Linked DNA regions of Lacrimispora indolis DSM 755. The main gene of each other region encodes a partner of the protein of the gene in region 2 in a complex. Links are inferred from orthologs where the notes say so. Each region holds a gene or a part of one and is shown on either strand. Other genes may lie near its edges.

Evidence for each region.
Region 1: the proteins of tig (region 2) and rpsG are in contact, whole or in part, in a crystal structure (PDB 3GTY), measured with the Thermotoga maritima proteins. The link is inferred for Lacrimispora indolis DSM 755 from one-to-one orthologs. Residues at the interface, in WP_004081061.1 of Thermotoga maritima: Glu122, Val124, Val129, Leu130, Tyr133, Glu188, Gly259, Ile262, Tyr263, Glu266, Ser270, Glu273, Gln274, Glu277, Arg308, Gln311, Ile312, Ser315, Tyr316, Glu325, Arg329, Arg336, Leu363, Phe366, Trp367, Arg373, Leu377, Arg381, Leu384, Glu387; in WP_004081843.1 of Thermotoga maritima: Lys34, Lys52, Lys55, Glu59, Arg62, Gln63, Glu66, Asn67, Lys69, Val71, Arg95, Ala109, Lys110, Lys111, Gly112, Arg113, Pro114, Glu117, Glu121, Ile124, Ala125, Tyr127, Asn128, Asn129, Thr130, Gly131, Lys135, Asp139, Arg142, Met143.

Annotation. Positions count from the first base shown.
Region 1 is NZ_AZUI01000001.1:1,040,221-1,049,693, forward strand. The notes cover bases 3,761-6,648. They hold rpsG (30S ribosomal protein S7), read right to left. Parts: upstream 5,496-6,648; coding sequence 5,025-5,495; downstream 3,761-5,024. Other genes in these bases: fusA (elongation factor G), read right to left, coding at 3,761-5,009; rpsL (30S ribosomal protein S12), read right to left, coding at 5,674-6,093; K401_RS0105085 (ABC transporter substrate-binding protein), read right to left, coding at 6,300-6,648. In the rest of the region: K401_RS0105050 (LTA synthase family protein), read right to left, coding at 1-652; K401_RS0105055 (HIT domain-containing protein), read right to left, coding at 836-1,240; tuf (elongation factor Tu), read right to left, coding at 1,541-2,734; more of fusA, read right to left, coding at 2,889-3,760; more of K401_RS0105085, read right to left, coding at 6,649-7,562; K401_RS0105090 (AraC family transcriptional regulator), read right to left, coding at 7,667-8,575; K401_RS0105095 (glycoside hydrolase family 88/105 protein), read right to left, coding at 8,612-9,473.
Region 2 is NZ_AZUI01000001.1:4,458,077-4,467,568, reverse strand. The notes cover bases 4,210-7,116. They hold tig (trigger factor), read right to left. Parts: upstream 6,353-7,116; coding sequence 5,066-6,352; downstream 4,210-5,065. Other genes in these bases: K401_RS0121430 (bifunctional diguanylate cyclase/phosphodiesterase), read right to left, coding at 6,466-7,116; clpP (ATP-dependent Clp endopeptidase proteolytic subunit ClpP), read right to left, coding at 4,311-4,898. Also shown: yihA (ribosome biogenesis GTP-binding protein YihA/YsxC), read right to left, coding at 1-363; lon (endopeptidase La), read right to left, coding at 484-2,802; ATP-dependent Clp protease ATP-binding subunit ClpX, read right to left, coding at 2,881-4,182; more of K401_RS0121430, read right to left, coding at 7,117-9,441; K401_RS0121425 (extracellular solute-binding protein), read right to left, coding at 9,478-9,492. UniProt on the Bacillus subtilis protein: Involved in protein export. Acts as a chaperone by maintaining the newly synthesized protein in an open conformation. Functions as a peptidyl-prolyl cis-trans isomerase.

The DNA.
Region 1 (9,473 bases), 3.4 Mb from region 2 along the record:
GCTTTTTCTGTACCGCATAATTGAGGGAAACAGCCGTTGAAAGGACATACCCATATTCCTGATACGTCTCGCTGACCTCCCACATATTGATTTCAAGGCCCTTATTGGGAATTAAGGCTGTATAAAACCACATGCAAAAGCTAAAGACCACACCTGCACTTCCCCCGGCAAAGACCAGACGCTTTTTCCTGCCCCTTACCCTTTTAGGAAATATAAGGGCAAAGAGACAGATAGCCTGAACTCCCAGACAGGCAAGATACATTTCCTGTGTCAAAACAAACTCATAATTTCCTGCCACGCTCATGGCAGTCCGCAGCGCCAAAACGTCCCAAATCATAATGGGCCTTCCCCGAAAGCCTGCCACCAGATATTCCGCAACAGAAACTAAGTAAAGGAAAACCGCAGTCAGGGGGATGCCGATCCTGGTGCTTCCGCTGACTGCGAAAACTGCAAGATACAACAAGTAGATCCAGCCTATATTTAAGGCAGCCATAAACAGGGGAATCGCAGGCAAATTGCCAGTCACATATTCAAACAGAATATAAGATACGCAGGGAATCAAAAGCATGATGGCAGTGGTCATAAAAAGCCCTGCAGTTTTACACCACTTTCGCAGCCGTTCTTTTATCACGTAAACATCCTCTTTTTCCATTTTCAGAATAAATTAATGGTACCACAAAGCAGCCGCGCCAGCAATAGACAATTTATGACAATACCACTTCATTGTGCCAGCTTTTCCTCATTCAGGGCTTTTCCTGCCTTCTTTATAACAGGCCAGACATGAATATGAGGGCACGGTATGGGACTTGGTCATTCATGATTTAAAATCTGCAATTTACTGGATCTTCAATACATGGTGCATGTCTTCCAGGGAAAACTTCCCTCCTTTAAAATCCGGCCATGCGTCAATACCGTCATCTTTTTTTCTTGGAATGATGTGAAAATGAAAGTGGGATACAGACTGCTGTGCACTTGTTCCGCTGGCATTTAACAGGTTTACTCCTGAATATCCGCAATGGACAGTATAATGATTTGAGATAAATTTTATTGCATTCATAACATACCCAAGAGTCTCATCGTCACAGTCAAGAATATTAGTAACATGCTTTTTAGGAATAACGATCGTATGGCCATCCACATCATTTCCTATATCCAGAAACGCCAATGTGTGCTCGTCTTCATATATTTTATAGCCTGGCAAATCGCCGTTAATAATTTTACAAAAAACGCATTCCTTCATGATATTTCCCCTGATCACTTTTATTATTTTATTCTGCTGTAAAAGCTGCTGAGAATTAAGCTGGATTTCTTCTGGCACATAAGCTATATCAGAATCACAAAGAGAAGAGCCGCCCACAAAGGATCAGCCTGAATCGGAACAGAAAATCCATCCTTTTATACGTTTGTTTTATGCCACAATAATAGCACATTCATTTCCGATCTGCAATTCATTAGAATAAATTCTGCACTGGTTTTATAATCATTATAAATTTAAAAAGCCGAACCCTTTGCAAACAAAGGATTCGGCTTTCATATTTAATTATTCAACGATAGTAACAACTCTACCTGAACCTACTGTACGGCCGCCCTCACGGATAGCGAAACGAAGACCCTGCTCCATAGCTACCGGATGAATCAGCTCTACAGACATTTCTACGTTATCGCCAGGCATACACATTTCTGTGCCGGCTGGTAAATCGCAAACGCCGGTAACGTCAGTTGTTCTGAAATAGAACTGAGGTCTGTAGTTGTTGAAGAAAGGAGTATGACGTCCACCTTCATCTTTTGTTAAAACGTAAACCTGAGCGGTAAACTTCTTGTGGCACTTTACAGAACCTGGCTTAACCAGACACTGTCCTCTTTCGATTTCAGTTCTCTGAACGCCACGAAGTAATGCACCGATGTTATCACCAGCCTGAGCTTCGTCAAGCAGCTTACGGAACATTTCGATACCGGTTACAACAACCTTACGTGTTTCTTCATGAATACCAACGATTTCAACTTCATCAGATACGTGTAAAGTACCACGCTCTACTCTACCGGTAGCAACAGTACCACGGCCTGTGATAGAGAAAACGTCCTCGATTGGCATTAAGAATGGCTTATCTGTTTCACGTACAGGATCAGGAATCCACTCATCTACTGCATTCATTAACTCAAGAACCTTGTCTCCCCAAGAGCTGGAAGGATCTTCAAGAGCCTTTAAAGCAGAACCCTGGATGATTGGTGTATCATCGCCTGGGAATTCATACTCGTTTAACAGCTCACGGATTTCCATGTCTACTAATTCAAGTAATTCTGCATCGTCAACCATATCGCACTTGTTCATGAATACAACGATGTAAGGAACGCCTACCTGACGGGAAAGCAGGATGTGCTCTCTTGTCTGAGCCATAACACCATCGGTAGCAGCTACAACTAAGATAGCGCCGTCCATCTGTGCAGCACCAGTGATCATGTTCTTAACGTAGTCAGCATGTCCTGGGCAATCAACGTGTGCATAGTGTCTCTTCTCTGTCTCATACTCAACGTGGGAAGTGGAAATGGTGATACCACGCTCTCTCTCTTCCGGAGCCTTATCGATATTCTCGAAAGCTACTGCCTGTCCAGTACCTAATCTTTCATGAAGAGTCTTTGTGATAGCAGCTGTTAAAGTAGTTTTGCCGTGGTCAACGTGACCGATGGTACCGATGTTACAATGGGTTTTGTTTCTTTCAAACTTAGCTTTAGCCATTTTATAACGTCCTCCTTAATTTATGCTCTTTTTGAGCTTTAATTTTTATGTTAGGCTGTTTTTTATTATATGCTATTTGTGCACTATTTTCAAGCCTATTTGATGGATTCCAGGCAGTCGTGGCCGCCTGAAACCCAGTGGAACCTGTTAGGAATTATTTGCTCTTTTTATCTGCAAGAACTTTTTCCTGTACATTCTTTGGTACCTGCTCGTATTTTTCAAAGAACATGGAGTAGTTACCGCGTCCCTGTGTTCTGGAACGTAAATCTGTAGAATAACCGAACATCTCTGAAAGCGGTACGAAAGCTTTGACCATCTTGCCTCCGCCGATATCATCCATGCCTTCAATACGGCCACGGCGGGAATTGATATCACCAATTACGTCGCCCATATAATCTTCCGGCATGGTTACTTCTACCTTCATGATCGGCTCAAGGAGAATGGAACCACCCTTGTTCATGGCATCCTTAAACGCCATGGAACCTGCAATGTGGAAAGCCATCTCACTGGAATCGACTTCATGGTAGGAACCATCGTATACGGTAGCCTTTACACCTACTACCGGGAAACCGCCCAGGATACCGGACTTGGTAGCTTCTTCAATACCTTCTCCGACTGCCGGAATGTATTCCTTAGGAATAGCACCGCCGACAACAGCGGACTCAAACTTAAACAGCTCTTCGCCATTGGCATCCATCGGCTCAAAGCGAACCTTACAGTGTCCGTACTGACCACGTCCGCCGGACTGCTTCGCATACTTGCTGTCAACCTCAACGGTTTTTGTAAAGGTTTCTTTGTAAGCAACCTGAGGAGCACCAACGTTAGCTTCTACGTTGAACTCACGAAGCAGACGGTCTACAATGATCTCCAAATGAAGCTCTCCCATACCGGAAATGATAACCTGTCCAGTCTCCTGGTTGGTCTTTGCACGGAAGGTAGGATCTTCTTCTGCAAGCTTTGCTAAAGCCTCGCCCATCTTGCCCTGACCAGCTTTGGTCTTTGGCTCGATAGCGATATCGATAACCGGCTCCGGGAATTCCATGGATTCCAGAATTACCGGGTGCTGCTCGTCACAAATTGTATCACCTGTTGTTGTTATTTTAAAACCAACGGCTGCAGCAATATCACCGGAATATACCTTATCCAGCTCAGATCTCTTATTGGCATGCATCTGAAGGATACGGCCAACACGCTCTTTTTTGCCTTTGGTTGCATTCAGCACGTAAGAACCGGAATTCATGACACCGGAGTACACGCGGAAGAATGCCAGTTTTCCAACGAATGGGTCTGTCATGATCTTAAATGCCAGAGCTGCGAACGGCTCTTCATCAGAAGAATGCCTTTCGATCTCATTGCCTTCCATATCAACACCCTTGATAGAAGGAATGTCAGTAGGAGCCGGCATGTATTCAAGAATCGCATCCAGGAGCTTCTGTACGCCCTTGTTTCTGTATGCGCTTCCGCAGCATACAGGAATGGCCTTGCATTCGCAGGTTGCTGTTCTTAATGCTATCTTTAATTCTTCCACAGAAGGTTCTTCCCCTTCCAGGAACTTCATCATTAATTCATCATCTAATTCGCTGATTTTCTCTACCAGTTCTGCACGATAAATCTCGGCGTCATCTTTCATGTCTCCAAGATCTTCTGTGATGGTAACATCATCGCCTTTATCGTCGTTGTAGATATAAGCCTTCATTTCAAACAGATCAATGAGTCCCTTGAACTCATCCTCTGCACCGATGGGAAGCTGAATGCAGATTGCATTCTTGCCCAGACGGGTTTTAATCTGCTCAACAGCGCCATAGAAATTTGCACCCATGATATCCATCTTGTTGATGAATGCCATACGGGGTACGTTGTAAGTGTCAGCCTGACGCCATACGTTCTCGGACTGTGGTTCAACACCGCCCTTTGCACAGAATACGCCTACGGCGCCATCCAGTACACGTAAGGAACGCTCAACCTCCACGGTAAAGTCAACGTGTCCTGGAGTATCAATGATGTTGATACGATGCTCCGGAGCGCCTGGCTTCACTTTGTTGTTTTCATGCATGGTCCAGTGGCAGGTTGTGGCAGCTGAAGTAATTGTGATACCTCTTTCCTGTTCCTGCGCCATCCAGTCCATGGTGGCAGTACCTTCATGAGTATCACCGATTTTGTAGTTTACACCAGTATAATAGAGGATACGCTCGGTCAATGTAGTTTTACCTGCATCGATGTGGGCCATAATACCAATATTTCTGGTTCTTTCCAATGGATATTCTCTTCCAGCCAAAGCTTTTTCCTCCTATTAGAATCTGTAATGAGAGAATGCCTTGTTTGCCTCAGCCATCTTGTGCATATCTTCTTTCTTCTTTACAGCAGCACCAGTGTTATTGGCAGCATCCATGATCTCATTAGCAAGTCTTTCTTCCTGAGTCTTTTCGCCTCTCTTACGAGAGAACAGAGTAATCCATCTTAAGGCTAATGTCTGTCTTCTCTCCGGTCTTACTTCGATCGGCACCTGATAGGTAGCTCCGCCGATACGTTTTGCCTTTACTTCAAGTACAGGCATGATGTTGTTCATCGCCTCTTCGAATACTTCAACGGCTGGTTTACCGGTCTTTTCTTCTACACGGGTAAATGCGCCGTATACGATCTTCTGAGCAACACCCTTTTTACCATCATACATGATATTGTTGATCAGCTTTGTAACAACCTTGTTATTGTAAAGCGGATCCACTAATACGTCTCTTTTTTGAGTATGTCCTTTACGTGGCACGTTACTTCCCTCCTTAATATGGCCGTCAGCCTTTACAGACTAACCGGCTATTCATTAGATCCTAGGTACTCACAAACATTCAAGTTGCGTTCGCGCTCGGTTTCTATCTATATAACCCTGCAACCTACAGGTTCAATATCTAAAGTCCGGCACTAGAAATTCAAATGTGTGGTTCTAATTATTTTTTCTCTTTCGGTCTCTTTGCACCATACTTGGAACGAGCCTGTCTTCTGTTGGCTACGCCTGCGGTATCCAGTGTACCTCTTACGATATGATATCTGGTACCTGGCAAGTCTTTTACTCTTCCGCCGCGGATTAAAACAACGCTATGCTCCTGAAGGTTATGACCTTCTCCTGGGATGTAACTTGTTACTTCGATACCGTTAGAAAGACGTACTCTGGCGATCTTTCTAAGAGCCGAGTTAGGCTTTTTAGGTGTAGCAGTCTTAACTGCGGTACAAACGCCTCTTTTCTGTGGAGCAGAAATATCAGTCGCCTTCTTCTGTAAAGAGTTGTAACCCTTCTGCAGAGCCGGTGCTGTGGATTTCTTTGCGCTTGTCTGTCTACCCTTTCTTACTAACTGGTTAAATGTTGGCATTCCATTCACCTCCTGTGATATTGTCTGTGGTTGCTGTTATCTTCAGCTTAATTTACGCACAAAAACATGACGCGTTAATGCACGCCTAATTATTATATACATATTGTATTTTTCTGTCAAGGATTTTTTTAAATAAGATCATTTCACTGCTAAAACCCGGAACAGGAATTCTTAAGGACATTCCTGTTCCGGGTCTATTAAATGATTTAATCATTCAGTTCCTTCAGCGTTTCGGTGATCAGTCCATCCATATCCTCTGCATACTGGTCAGCAGTCAGTTTTCCTGCCAGCACCTCAATCAGCTTATCTCTTAAATCATTTTGGACAGCTCCGGTAAATGCCTGATACCCCCATTCTGCTCCAGGCTGGGAATCCGTAGCAGCCAGTTCTTTTGAAAAAATATCAAAAAATTCTTTTCCGTATTCATAATCCAGGCTTTCATTTCCCTTTACCTGGGATAAGTAGCTGTTTTCCTTACAATATTTAGCGTTATTTTCTGCTTTTGAAATCCACTCAATGAATTGGGCAGCCTCTTTTTCCACTCCAGTATTCTGGAATGCTGCCAGATATTTTCCTCCCGGCACAGAGGAACGTCTCACTTCCTTTGGAAGATAAGTCACCCCCCATTCAAAATCAGTGATCTGGTCTTTGTAATTTGAAATCATCCAGCTTCCGCAAAAATGCATGGCAACCTGACCGGTCCGGAATAAATTGTTGGGATTCTCAGAACCAAGCCACACTGATGACGGAATGATCTCTTCGTCGTGAAGTTCTTTAAAAAAGCTTACAGCCCTTCTGGTCTCCGGCGTATTAAAATTGGAGGCATTTAAGTCCGTATTTAACAGGCTTCCCCCTGCCTCGTAAAGCAGTGTGGTAAAACGCTGAGGCGACTTGTCATATACAAGACCGTATTTGCAGTCACTTTTTTCCATAACTGTTTTCATGGCAGTCTTCCATTCATCCCATGTCCAGATCTCATCCTCTGACTGAGGAACCTTTACGCCGGCCTTCTCAAAAGCCGTCTTGTTATAAATCAGTCCATTGGCCGTCACATCCATGGGAGCTGCCAGAACCTTATCATCAAAAACAAATTTCAGTCCTTCGCCAAAGCTGTTTACAAATGTGTTCTTATCGGACACATACTGTCCTAAGTCCACCAGCTGGTTCTGGAACGGTCCTAAATTGGTAAGCCTGGCCAGTGCAGGAGCTTCTTTGCCATTTAGCATATTTTTTATTTTGCTCTCCAGATCAGCATAGGGAACCTCAATCAGTTCAATTTTAATGTTGGGATGCTCTGACATGTACTGATCTGCCAGCCCCAGGAAGGATTCTCCCTCCTTTCCGTCGCTGAACCATACCACATCCAGTGTTTTCACTTCATTGTCCGCCTTTTTCCCCCCTGCAGAGCAGCCTGTCAGCGCCCCCAGTGCCAGTGCCCCTGCCAACACCAATGATACCGCTTTTTTCATAAATAACCTCTCCTTTTTCATTTTTCGCCCGCCTTACGGGCATATTTAACATTCCCATTCCATCAGCCTGCCTGTATAAAAGGCCGTATATCCGGTACAGGAAATCATGCATGGTTTCTCTTACCGGACTGCGCGTATTTTTTCGGCGTAATTCCGGTCAGCTTTTTAAAAACTGCAATAAAATGGCTGTCACTGTTATAGGAAAGCTTTAAGGCCACATCCGTCACCGAGTTTCCTTCCTTTAACAGGGCTTTTGCCGCTATAATTTTCTGATTTGCCACATACTGCATGAGAGTAAAGCCTGTTTCCTTTTTAAAATAATGACTCAGATAATAGCGGTTCATATAAAACTTCCGGGAAATTTCATCCAGATCCAGCCTCTCCTCCACATGGGCCGCTATATACTTTTTCAGCTGCTCGATCCTTTCCCTGTATAAAATGGGATCCTGAAATTCCTGCTTCCTCTTTTCATCCAGGCCCTTATTGTTCTTCTCCTCTTCTATAAAAAACCGGTACATTTCATTAATGGCAGTGATTGCTTCCAGAATAGAGAGCTTAAGCTTAACCGAGGATTCTGCGCTGTTTTTATGGTCGGAATTAATATTCCCTTCTATCTTTCCAAACAGCTTTTCCACCTTTTCAAGCTTTTCCCCTGAAAGGTGCAGTCTGTGAATAAACTGCTCCGGCCGGTTTTCAAAAAACACGGAGAAATCGTAGTGAAAAGCCGCTGCCATGTTCACAAGAAGCTCAGGCTCAAACATGAGGACATAGCGGTTGTGGGCCTTTCCTTCCGCACCGCTGGTCCTGTGATACTCCTTGTTGTTAATAAAAAACAAGTCCCCTGCATTTACGTGATAAGTACGGTTTCCGATTTCCATCAATGCCCCGTCCGTAAGGAAGAGGATGATTTCATACTGGTTGTGAAAATGGAAGCCCTGCATGGCCCAGTTTTCGGAACTTCCATGAAAATAGTACAATGATTCAAATTCTTCAAAGAATACCCGTTCTTTCATTTCCGCAACCAATCCTTTCTAAGGCATATGAAGCTTCTATTTCCAATACGGCTGAAGCGCCTCCTGAAGTGCCAGTATCATTAGAGCCTGCCCATAGGTCATGGGGCAGCATGGAATCGTTTTATAAAAATCTTCATCCATTCCAATGGGAGTGCCATAGGATACATTTGATACGGTCCCATCCGCTTCTATATAATCCATAAGGCTTTCCATTGCTTTCTCAATCAGTGCTCCAAACTCCTCCCCGTTTAAAATCCCCAGCCGGACACCCTTCATGATGCCATAAAGAAAGGCAGCGCTTGCAGATAATTCAATGTAAGAGGACGGACTGTTAATGACAGTATGCCACAGCCCCTTATCCGGATCCGCGTACTGCTTCAGCGCCATGACCTGGTTTTCATAGACATTGAGGAAATAACGCTTCAGCCCTCCGTCAAGCTCCATCTCATCCATAAGCTCCATGATAACAATGGTATACCAGCAGTTTCCTCTTCCCCATAAAATGCCTCCGTAATTATCTCTTCTCTTAAAATTAAAGCCATGGTAAAAAAGTCCTTCTTTCTTATTGAGAAGATATTTTATGTGGTTTAAGATCTGATAACCGGCCTCTTCCATATAGTCCCGGCGGTTTAAAAGCTTACCGGCCCGGGCTAAAAACAGTACCGCCATAAACAGGGTATCAATGAGTATCTCATCATCATTGGGATCACCTGTGATCATGTGCTGAAAGCAGCCGTCACCTGTCCGGATCAGCTTTTTATCCTTCATGATCCAGTCCGCCCAGTCCTGAATGAAAGCCAGGTACTTGTCTTTCCCCGTTCTCTCATAAAGATAAGTAAGGGTCACCATGGGGGAGGTGGTATTCACATTCCGTTCCAGAATCCCCTCTTCCAGCCTC
Region 2 (9,492 bases):
CTCAGAAGGCTCATGGCGGATATCAATAAGCAGAAACACACACCGGAGCATGGGTGAGTTGTGGAGATAGTTTTCTATCATTTTCCCCCATTTTGCTTTTACTTCCTGCGCTACCTTGGCATAACCATAGCCAGGGAGGTCCACATAGTAAAAGGCATCGTTGATGTTATAAAAATTAATTGTCTGGGTCTTTCCCGGCTGGGACGAGATTCTGGCAAAGGACTTGCGGTTCATCAGGGCATTGATGAGAGAAGATTTTCCCACATTGGACTTGCCTGCAAAAGCAAACTCCGGCTTTGTGTTTTCCGGAAGCTTGCTGGTGATTCCGCATACAGTCTCCAGCTCTACAGTTTTAATGATCATGTGCTTTCCTCTTTCCTGCCCATGCTTTCTGGGCATAAAGGTATCCCTGTAAGGGGTTTCCTCTTTCCTGCCCATGCTTTCTGGGCATAATGAAATGTCTGCAAAGCCTGCAGGGCATCTCTAATCCTGTACAAAAGCTTCCTTTAAGACCTGGGACATATTTTTCGCATAAACGATTTCAAGGCCGCCTGTGATCTCCTCTGACAGCTCTGCAATATCCGGGCGGTTTCTGTCAGGAACCAGAACCTTCTCCACATGAGCCATGCGGGCAGCCAGAATCTTCTCCTTAAGGCCGCCGATGGGCAGAACACGGCCGCGGAGTGTGATCTCCCCTGTCATGGCCACCTTGGCGTTTACTTTCCGGTTTGTAACTGCCGACAGCATGGCCGTTGCCATGGTGATTCCTGCCGACGGGCCATCCTTTGGCACTGCCCCTTCCGGGATGTGAAGATGGATATCGTGCTTTTCAAAATAATCATTCTTTATCTTAAATTCAGGACACACAGACCTGACATAACTTAAAGCGGTCTGGGCGGATTCCTTCATCACATCGCCCATCTGTCCGGTCATCTGAAGGGTTCCTTTTCCAGGCATAACATTGACTTCGATTTGAAGGGTGTTGCCGCCGACGCTGGTCCATGCAAGCCCTCTTACGATCCCCACCTGGTCTTCCTCGTTCACATCCTCAAAAAGCACTTTTTCCTTACCCAGATACTTTTCCAAGTTGTCTTCCGTGATTTTTATAGCCCGCTTTTCATCTTCCAGGAATTCTCTTGCAGCTTTTCTGAAAACAGCCCCGATCCGCCTTTCTAGGTTTCTGACTCCGGCTTCTCTGGTATAATGGTGAATGATCTTTTCAAGAGCTTCATCGGATATGGACACTTGCTTCTCTGTAAGCCCATTCTTATCCCGCTGCTTTCTTACTAAGTAATTCTTTGCAATATGAAATTTTTCATTCTCCGTATAGCTGTTAACTTCAATTACTTCCATTCGGTCTAAAAGAGGCCCCGGTATGGTAGTCGTGGTGTTGGCTGTTGCAAGAAACAGCACATTGGATAAATCAATGGGAATCTCTACATAGTGGTCCCGGAATTTTACATTCTGCTCACTGTCCAGCACCTCTAAAAGAGCTGAAGAGGTATCTCCTTTATAATCCCTGCTCACTTTGTCGATCTCATCAAGAAGCATCAGGGGATTGCTGACTCCGGCCTGTCTTAAGGCCTCCACGATCCTGCCGGGCATGGCTCCCACATAGGTTTTCCTGTGTCCGCGGATTTCCGCTTCATCCCGGATTCCGCCCAGGCTGATCCTTACATACTCCTTGTTTAGAGCCTTTGCCACGGACCTGGCAATGGAAGTCTTTCCTGTTCCGGGCGGTCCTACCAGACAGATTATGGGACTGGACCCTTTTTTCGTGAGCACACGGACTGCCAGATATTCCAAAATCCGTTCCTTTACCTTTTCAAGACCATAATGATCCTCATTTAAAATTTCCTCCGCATGGACAATGCTGTTATTATCCTTGGACAGCTTTTTCCATGGAAGCTCCAGAGCTGTTTCAAGATACATGCGGACCACATTTGCCTCCTGGCTTCCTCCAGGCATGGCCTTAAAGCGGTCAATTTCCTTCTGGATCTTATCTTTTGTCTCTTTATCCGCTTTTAAAACCTTCAGCCTTTTTACGTATTCATCCGCATCGGACAGAGGGTTGTCCTCTCCCAGTTCTTCCCGGATCACCTTTAACTGCTCTCTTAAGATATAATCCTTCTGGTTCTTGTCGATTCGTTCCTTCACATGGGACTGTAATTCCCGTTTTACCTTTGTTACTTCGATCTCCGTTATGAGCTGCTTCATGACCAGCGCATACCGGTCCTCTAAAAGAGCGCTTTCAAGCACCTGCTGGCGTACCCGGTAATCCCAGGAAAGCTGTACGGCGATCTGGTCTAAAAGCTCGCCAAGGTCAGAAAGCACCAGAAGATTGGGAAGTACCTCCTTTGCAATCCGGGGATTCTCCTTGCCGTATTCCTCCAGCTTTTCCTGAATGATCTGTATCATGGCCTGTATGGCAATGTAATCAAGGGAATCATCTGATTCCAGGGTTCTTTCCACTTCTCCTATGAGCATGGGTTCCTCGTTGTCAAGAGCCAGAAGTTCCACCCGCTCTACGCCTTCCACCATAACACGGATCACATTATTGGGCAGCTTTACCAGCTGCTTGACAAGAGCCACTGTACCCACCTGATATAAATCTTCGATTCCAGGATCAGCTTCCTCAGAATTTCTCTGGGTAACCAGACATACCTTCTGGTCTCCCACCATTGCCTTCTCCACAGCCGCAATGGACTTTGTCCGGCTGATGTCAAAATGCAGCATCATTTTGGGAAGAACAGTCATGCCACGCAGGGCGATAACTGGCATTGTGATTATCTTATCCACCATTGTGTTCTCTCCTTTGCATTCAAAAAGGTGTTCCAGCAGATTCTCTCGCTGTAACACCTTCCCGACTCATGCAGGGACCTATGCGATCTCGCCTGTCTTATCTTTTCTTAACTTCTGAGCCAGTGATTTTCTGGGGACTGCCGTGTCCCGATAGATCAGCTCCGGCTCACCCTTTTTATCTACAACATCCTTGGTAATCGTACAGATTCCAATGCTGCTGTCAGATGGAATCTCATACATCAGTTCCATCATTACGCTTTCCATAATGGAACGCAAGCCTCTGGCACCGGTCTTTCTCTCCACTGCCAGCTCTGCAATCCGCTCTACCGCGTCTCTGGTCAGCTCAAGCTTTACGTCATCCAGTTCAAACAGCTTTTGATACTGTTTAACCAGGGCATTCTTTGGTTCTGTTAAAATCTTCACAAGCGCTTCCCTGTCCAGAAGTTCCAGGGACACGGTGATCGGCACACGGCCGATAAACTCCGGGATCAATCCGAACTTCACCAGATCCTGAGGAAGGGTCTTTTTCAAAAGATCGTCAATATCCGTCTTGTTCTTATCCACGATTTCTGCATTAAAGCCGATGGAACCGGCGCTTAAACGGCGTTCAATGATCTTTTCCAACCCGTCAAAGGCACCGCCGCAGATAAAGAGAATATTGGTGGTATTGATCTGCAGAAGCTCCTGGTGGGGATGCTTTCTTCCTCCCTGAGGCGGAACGCTGGCAACCGTGCCTTCCAGGATCTTTAACAGAGCCTGCTGTACACCTTCACCGGAAACATCCCTGGTAATGGATACATTCTCAGACTTCTTTGTTATTTTATCAATTTCATCGATGTAGATAATTCCATATTCTGCCCTGCTGATATCGTAATCAGCCGCCTGGATGAGCTTTAAAAGGATGTTCTCCACATCCTCGCCCACGTACCCGGCTTCTGTAAGGGCTGTGGCATCTGCAATGGCAAACGGTACATTTAAGACCTTTGCCAGCGTCTGCGCAAGGTAGGTTTTACCGGATCCGGTAGGACCCAACATCAGAATATTGCTCTTTTGCACATCCACATCCATCTTTTTTCTGGAAGTGATTCTCTTATAGTGGTTATAGACTGCTACAGACAATACCTTTTTTGCGTTATCCTGACCAATGACATAATCATCTAAAAATGTCTTGATTTCCTTTGGCTTCATCAGGTTAATATCGCCAAAATCAGGTCCTTCTTCCTCATGGCTGTCGAATTCTTCCTCCAATATCTCTGCACACAAATCTATACATTCGTCACAGATATAGACATTATTGGAACCGGCAATGAGTTTCTTCACCTGATCCTGGGTCTTTCCGCAAAAAGAGCATCGGATCTTGTCGTCTGTTCTAACCGGCATATACACACCTCATTCTTTCCTAATTCTTGCCCGCGCCCTCTGGGCAGGTCCCACCCCGCTCCATCGGGCGTAAAGGGCTACCGCAGGATGTTTCCCGTCAGCCGCCCTGCTTTTCCAGGTACAAAGACTTATCGGTCATGGCTGTAGATGATATCATCAATCAAGCCATATGCTTTTGCCTCTTCCGCATTCATATAATTATCACGCTCAGTATCCCTTTCGATTACCTCATAGGGCTGACCCGTGTTTGCGGAAAGGATTTCATTTAACCGTTTCTTTATCTTCAGTATATTCTCAGCTACGATCCGGATTTCGGTAGCCTGGCCCTTTGCTCCGCCGGAAGGCTGATGAATCATGACTTCCGCATTAGGAAGGGCAAACCGTTTTCCCTTTGCTCCGCCTGCCAGTAAAAATGCTCCCATGCTGGCTGCCATACCCATACAAACAGTGGATACATCGCATTTAATGTAATTCATGGTATCATAAATTGCCATGCCTGCTGTAACAGAACCGCCTGGACTGTTTATATAAAGGTTAATATCCTTGTTAGGATCTTCTGCCTCTAAAAATAACAGCTGGGCCACAACAAGGCTTGCTGATACATCAGACACCTCTTCCCCAAGGAAAATGATCCTCTCCTTGAGAAGTCTGGAATAAATATCGTAAGAACGTTCGCCCTTACTGGTTGATTCAATGACATAAGGTACTAAACTCATCTGTCTTCCTCCTGTCTGTTCTTTCCTGACTTTCCTAAAACCGCCCGTGTCATCCGGGCTTGATCCGCTCCGTTTTGCCGGGCGGAAAGGGATACCGGTAAGTATCTCTTATCAAAGCCGAATAGACTCCGGACAAAAATGCCAGGAATCTATTCAGGTCAAACTTCTTAAACTAATTTTGCTTCAGCAACCAGAAAATCTACCGCTTCCTGAACTGCCAGATCTTCCTTCATCTGCTGGATACCGCTCTCGCCAAGAGATTCTTTTACCAGAGAGGCCTCCATCTTGTAAGCTTCTGCCATGCTGGCGATCTCTTTCTCAACCGCTTCGTCAGAAGCAGTGATGTTCTCCGCCTTTACAACAGCTTCCAGTACCAGTCTTGTCTGGATTCTCTTAATAGCCTGAGGCTTCATCTGCTCTTTTAAGGACTGGAGTGTCATACCTGTAAATTTCATATACTGGTCAAGAGACAGGCCCTGGCTCTGCATTCTTCTTGCATAATCATTGACCATGTTGTTAACCTGGCTGTCGATCATCGGCTCAGGAATGTCCATGACAGAATTTTCAACGACCTTTTCTACCACACGGTCTTCGTTCTCTGTTGCCGCTGCTTTCTCTTTGTTTAAAGAAACCTTTTCGCTGATGTCTTTCTTGTACTCTTCTAATGTCTCAAATTCGGAAACTTCACTTGCAAACTCATCGTTTAACTCAGGAAGTTCTTTCCTCTTGATTTCCTTTACCGTCACCTTAAATAAAGCCGGCTTTCCTGCCAGATCTGTTGCATGATATTCATTCGGGAAGGTTACGTTGATTTCGCACTCTTCGCCGATGCTCTTGCCGATCAGCTGTTCTTCAAAGGTATCGATAAAGGAGTGGGAACCAATGGTAAGAGGATAGTCCTCACCCTTACCGCCTTCAAATGCCTTTCCGTCTACAAAGCCTTCAAAATCGATAACCGTCTGATCGCCATCTTCAACAGCTCTGTCCTCAACGGTGATCAGTCTGGAATTCTGCTCCTGAACTTTCTTTAATTCAGCATCAATATCTTCCTCAGTCACTTCGGCAGATGCCTTAGTCACTTCAATTCCCTTATACTCGCCCAGGGTTACTTCCGGCTTAACAGCAACAGTCGCTGTATAGATCAGGGTCTTCCCCTTCTCTACCTGTACGATATCAATTTCAGGTCTGGAAACGATATCCAGTCCGCTTTCTTCCGCTGCGCCGCCATATGTTGCATCAAGAGCCTCATTTACTGCGTCCTCATATAAAACGCCTGCTCCGTACATCTTCTCAATCATGGCCTGAGGAGCTTTCCCTTTCCTGAAACCAGGGATGTTGAATCTGCCCTTATTCTTATTGTAAGCTGCGGTAAGAGCCTTATCAAACTCCTCCGCTGACACTTCTACCGTTAATTTTGCCATGTTCTTTTCTAATTTTTCTACTTGTAAACTCATTAAAGGGTTCCTCCTTGAAATATATGTGAACCGCCAAATCAACAGGGCGTTACACTTCAATTTAGCATTATAACATACTCGTCCCGTAAATTCCAGTACTATTTACGATTAAATCAGGTTTTTCCTGAAAACTCCTGCATTCGTTTCACAATGTAGGGGTCAAGAGGTCTGATCTCCATTTGCGGCCTGGCAATATAGTATCCCTGGAACAGGGAAACCCCGCAATCCATGAGAAATTCCAGCTCTTCCGGAGTTTCCACACCCTCTGCCAGAACCTTGGTGTCATTTTGTTTTGCATAGTCCAAAAGGTTCCTTAAAATAATCTGGCGGTTGGGATCTTCGTGGATCCGTTTTACCAGATTGATATCCACCTTAATGATGTCCGGCCTCATGCGAAGGAGAATAGTCTCGCTGTTATACCCTGTGCCGAAATCATCAATAGCCACCTGCCCCTTCCACTGTCTGGCCATATCGATCTTACGCTCCATGAAATCATGGCTCGCCGGTTCTCCTTCCGTCATTTCAATGACGATCCGGTGAAGCAGCTCTCCATAGCTTTCTTCCAGCTCGGCCTGCTCTTCTTCCGTCAAACAGACGCTGGCAATAGAATTTATAAACAGCTTTTCATCAGGTCCCAGCTGGCCGGCCTCTATCTCCGCCATAACGGCTCTAAGGCCTGCAAACCAGGTGAGCGTTTCCATCTGAGGAAGCTTTGCCTGGGCCCTTGCCAGATTTAAGACCTCGCTGATCCCCTTCATATTTACAAAATCCGGACGCATCAGCAGCTCATATCCGTATATCTCTCCATCCCTTGATGCAATTGGCTGAAAGGCAAAACGAACTTCTTTTTTATCCAGCATCCGGTTAAGCTCCTCGCTGCCGGCAAGCATATAGGAATTATGGGTATACTCCTTAAGATCAAACTCCTTTACGATACCCTTTACGCTGTGCTTTACCATGTACATGGCAAAATCCGCATAATTAAACAGCGTTTCAAAGTCCCCGGCATCATCCGGATACCAGGAAAGCCCTCCTGATACGCGGATGGGAAACCGGTATCCTTCTTCTGTGTTTAAGCTGAATTTTTGAATGTGTTTCATGAATTCCCGGACTTTTTTCCTGATTTCATCCTTTTCATCCGCTTCCAGAAAGGTGACAAATTCATCTCCTGAATATCTGGCGACAATTCCTCCTCTTTCTGAAAATATCTTTAAGCAGCCGGCAAACAAGACAATGTACCGGTCGCCTTCGTCGTGTCCGTACGTATCGTTAATATATTTTAAATTATCCAGATCCCACATCACAAGTGCGGAGAACTTCTTTTTCTGCTTCTTGATTGCAGCCTCCACCTGCTCCCGGAATGCCCTCCGGTTGTAGAGATCTGTCAGCAGGTCATAATTTCTTTCCCTCTCCAGTTTTTCCTTCTCTACTACGTCCGCAGTCACATCCGAGCACACACCTAAAATCGTCCCTTTTTTGGATTCATCCAGAATAAATTCTACCCACCTGGTCCCCTCCGGACTTTCCAGGCACTGAAAGATACGGTCCCCTTTTATTTTAATTCCGGTAAAGGTCCGTTCCATGTATTTTTTGAATTTTTCCGTTTTTATATAACAGTAGGGTTCCTCCAAATGACCCCAGCCCAGCATCTCAAACAAAGACCGGCTGCAGAATACACGCTCCCCCTCCTCCTCGTATTCAAATACGCCGATGGGGATATTGGCATGCTCCAGAATGCTGGAAATCTTTGACGATGCCCTCTCCACATCCTGGTTTAATTGTTCAATGGTTTCCGTCAGTTCATCGATTTCCCTGATATGTACTCTCTTAAGTGAAAGCCCCCTGCTTCCCGACTTGCCTCTTAACTCCGCAACCAGTCTGCGGATGGGTTCTGTCATAATTTTCCCTATGACAAACGCTCCTAACAGGCTGAATATAAGAGGCACCACCATGGAGCTCAAAAGCATGCGCCGTATGGCATTATAAAAGGAAAGCAGATCCTTTTGGCGTGCAATACCTGCCAATACCCACTCTTCTTTTTCAAAGGGACTGTTATTTCCATAGACATCAAGGCTTCTTATGCTGGCATACCATCTGGTCCCTTCCGAAGACCTCAGCTGGCTGATGTTCTCTTCCTCATTATCCTCATAATTGATCCTTGGTCTTTCATTAAAATACTGGTTATACAGGTATCCGGAATAGGCTACAGGCACAATGGTCCTTGTCTCCTTGTTCCTGATGCCCAAAAGCCAGCACTCCTCAAAGCTGCCGTTTGTCTGGTCATCTCCAAGGATCTGTTCCAGCTGGTTTAACGTCATTTCCAGCCCATACACTCCCGCAATGGTGCCGTCCTCAAGAATAATTGGAATGGAATAGGTTATGACCGGCATATCCCTGGGGCTTAAACGGAAAGGAGGGCTTAAGTAGGCGAATTTCATGAAATCCTCCGGTGCCGCCTGATTCTGCACTGCCATGAGATATGGCTTTTTATAAAAAGTGGAGGCTTTGCTGTCCTCGCTTTCCTGAAAACCAAGCTCCCAAAAGGAATCCAAGGGAATATCATACTTTTCTGCTATGGATGGCAGCCCTCTTTCCATCAGGAGAGAAGAATTATCTTTTAAGTATCCTCCTGAGTTGGAATTCCTCACGTAAAAGCCCGCTTTCATTTCAACCGGACTGTTTTTGGCCGCCGGGCCGTTTAAGACCATAAAAACCCCCGTAGCGTGGCTCAAATGTAGCATTTCTATGGACTTTTCCATGATCTTATCAACGATTTTCCTGTTCAGCACATAATCCGTAGAAATATCCCCGGAACGGCGCTTCTCTTCATCCAGCACCTGCTGGATACCGGCAGTAATGAAATCGGAATTATTAAACATGACGACCCAATGGTGAAAGGTTTCCTTTTCCAGGCCCAGCTTTGTGTTTTCCGTATTTTCACTTAATATATGGATTTCATTATTTTTTAATTTAATAGAAACTCCGCCAAACAGCACCAGTCCCGCAATGACCGCCGCCTGCAGGACCAGAAGGATGAGCAATGGCCCCAGCAGCTGGGTGCGAATGGATTCACTTCTCTTATTTTTCATAAATTGTACCCTAAGGAATGCGTTTTTCTTTCAACCTTATTCTCCGACAAT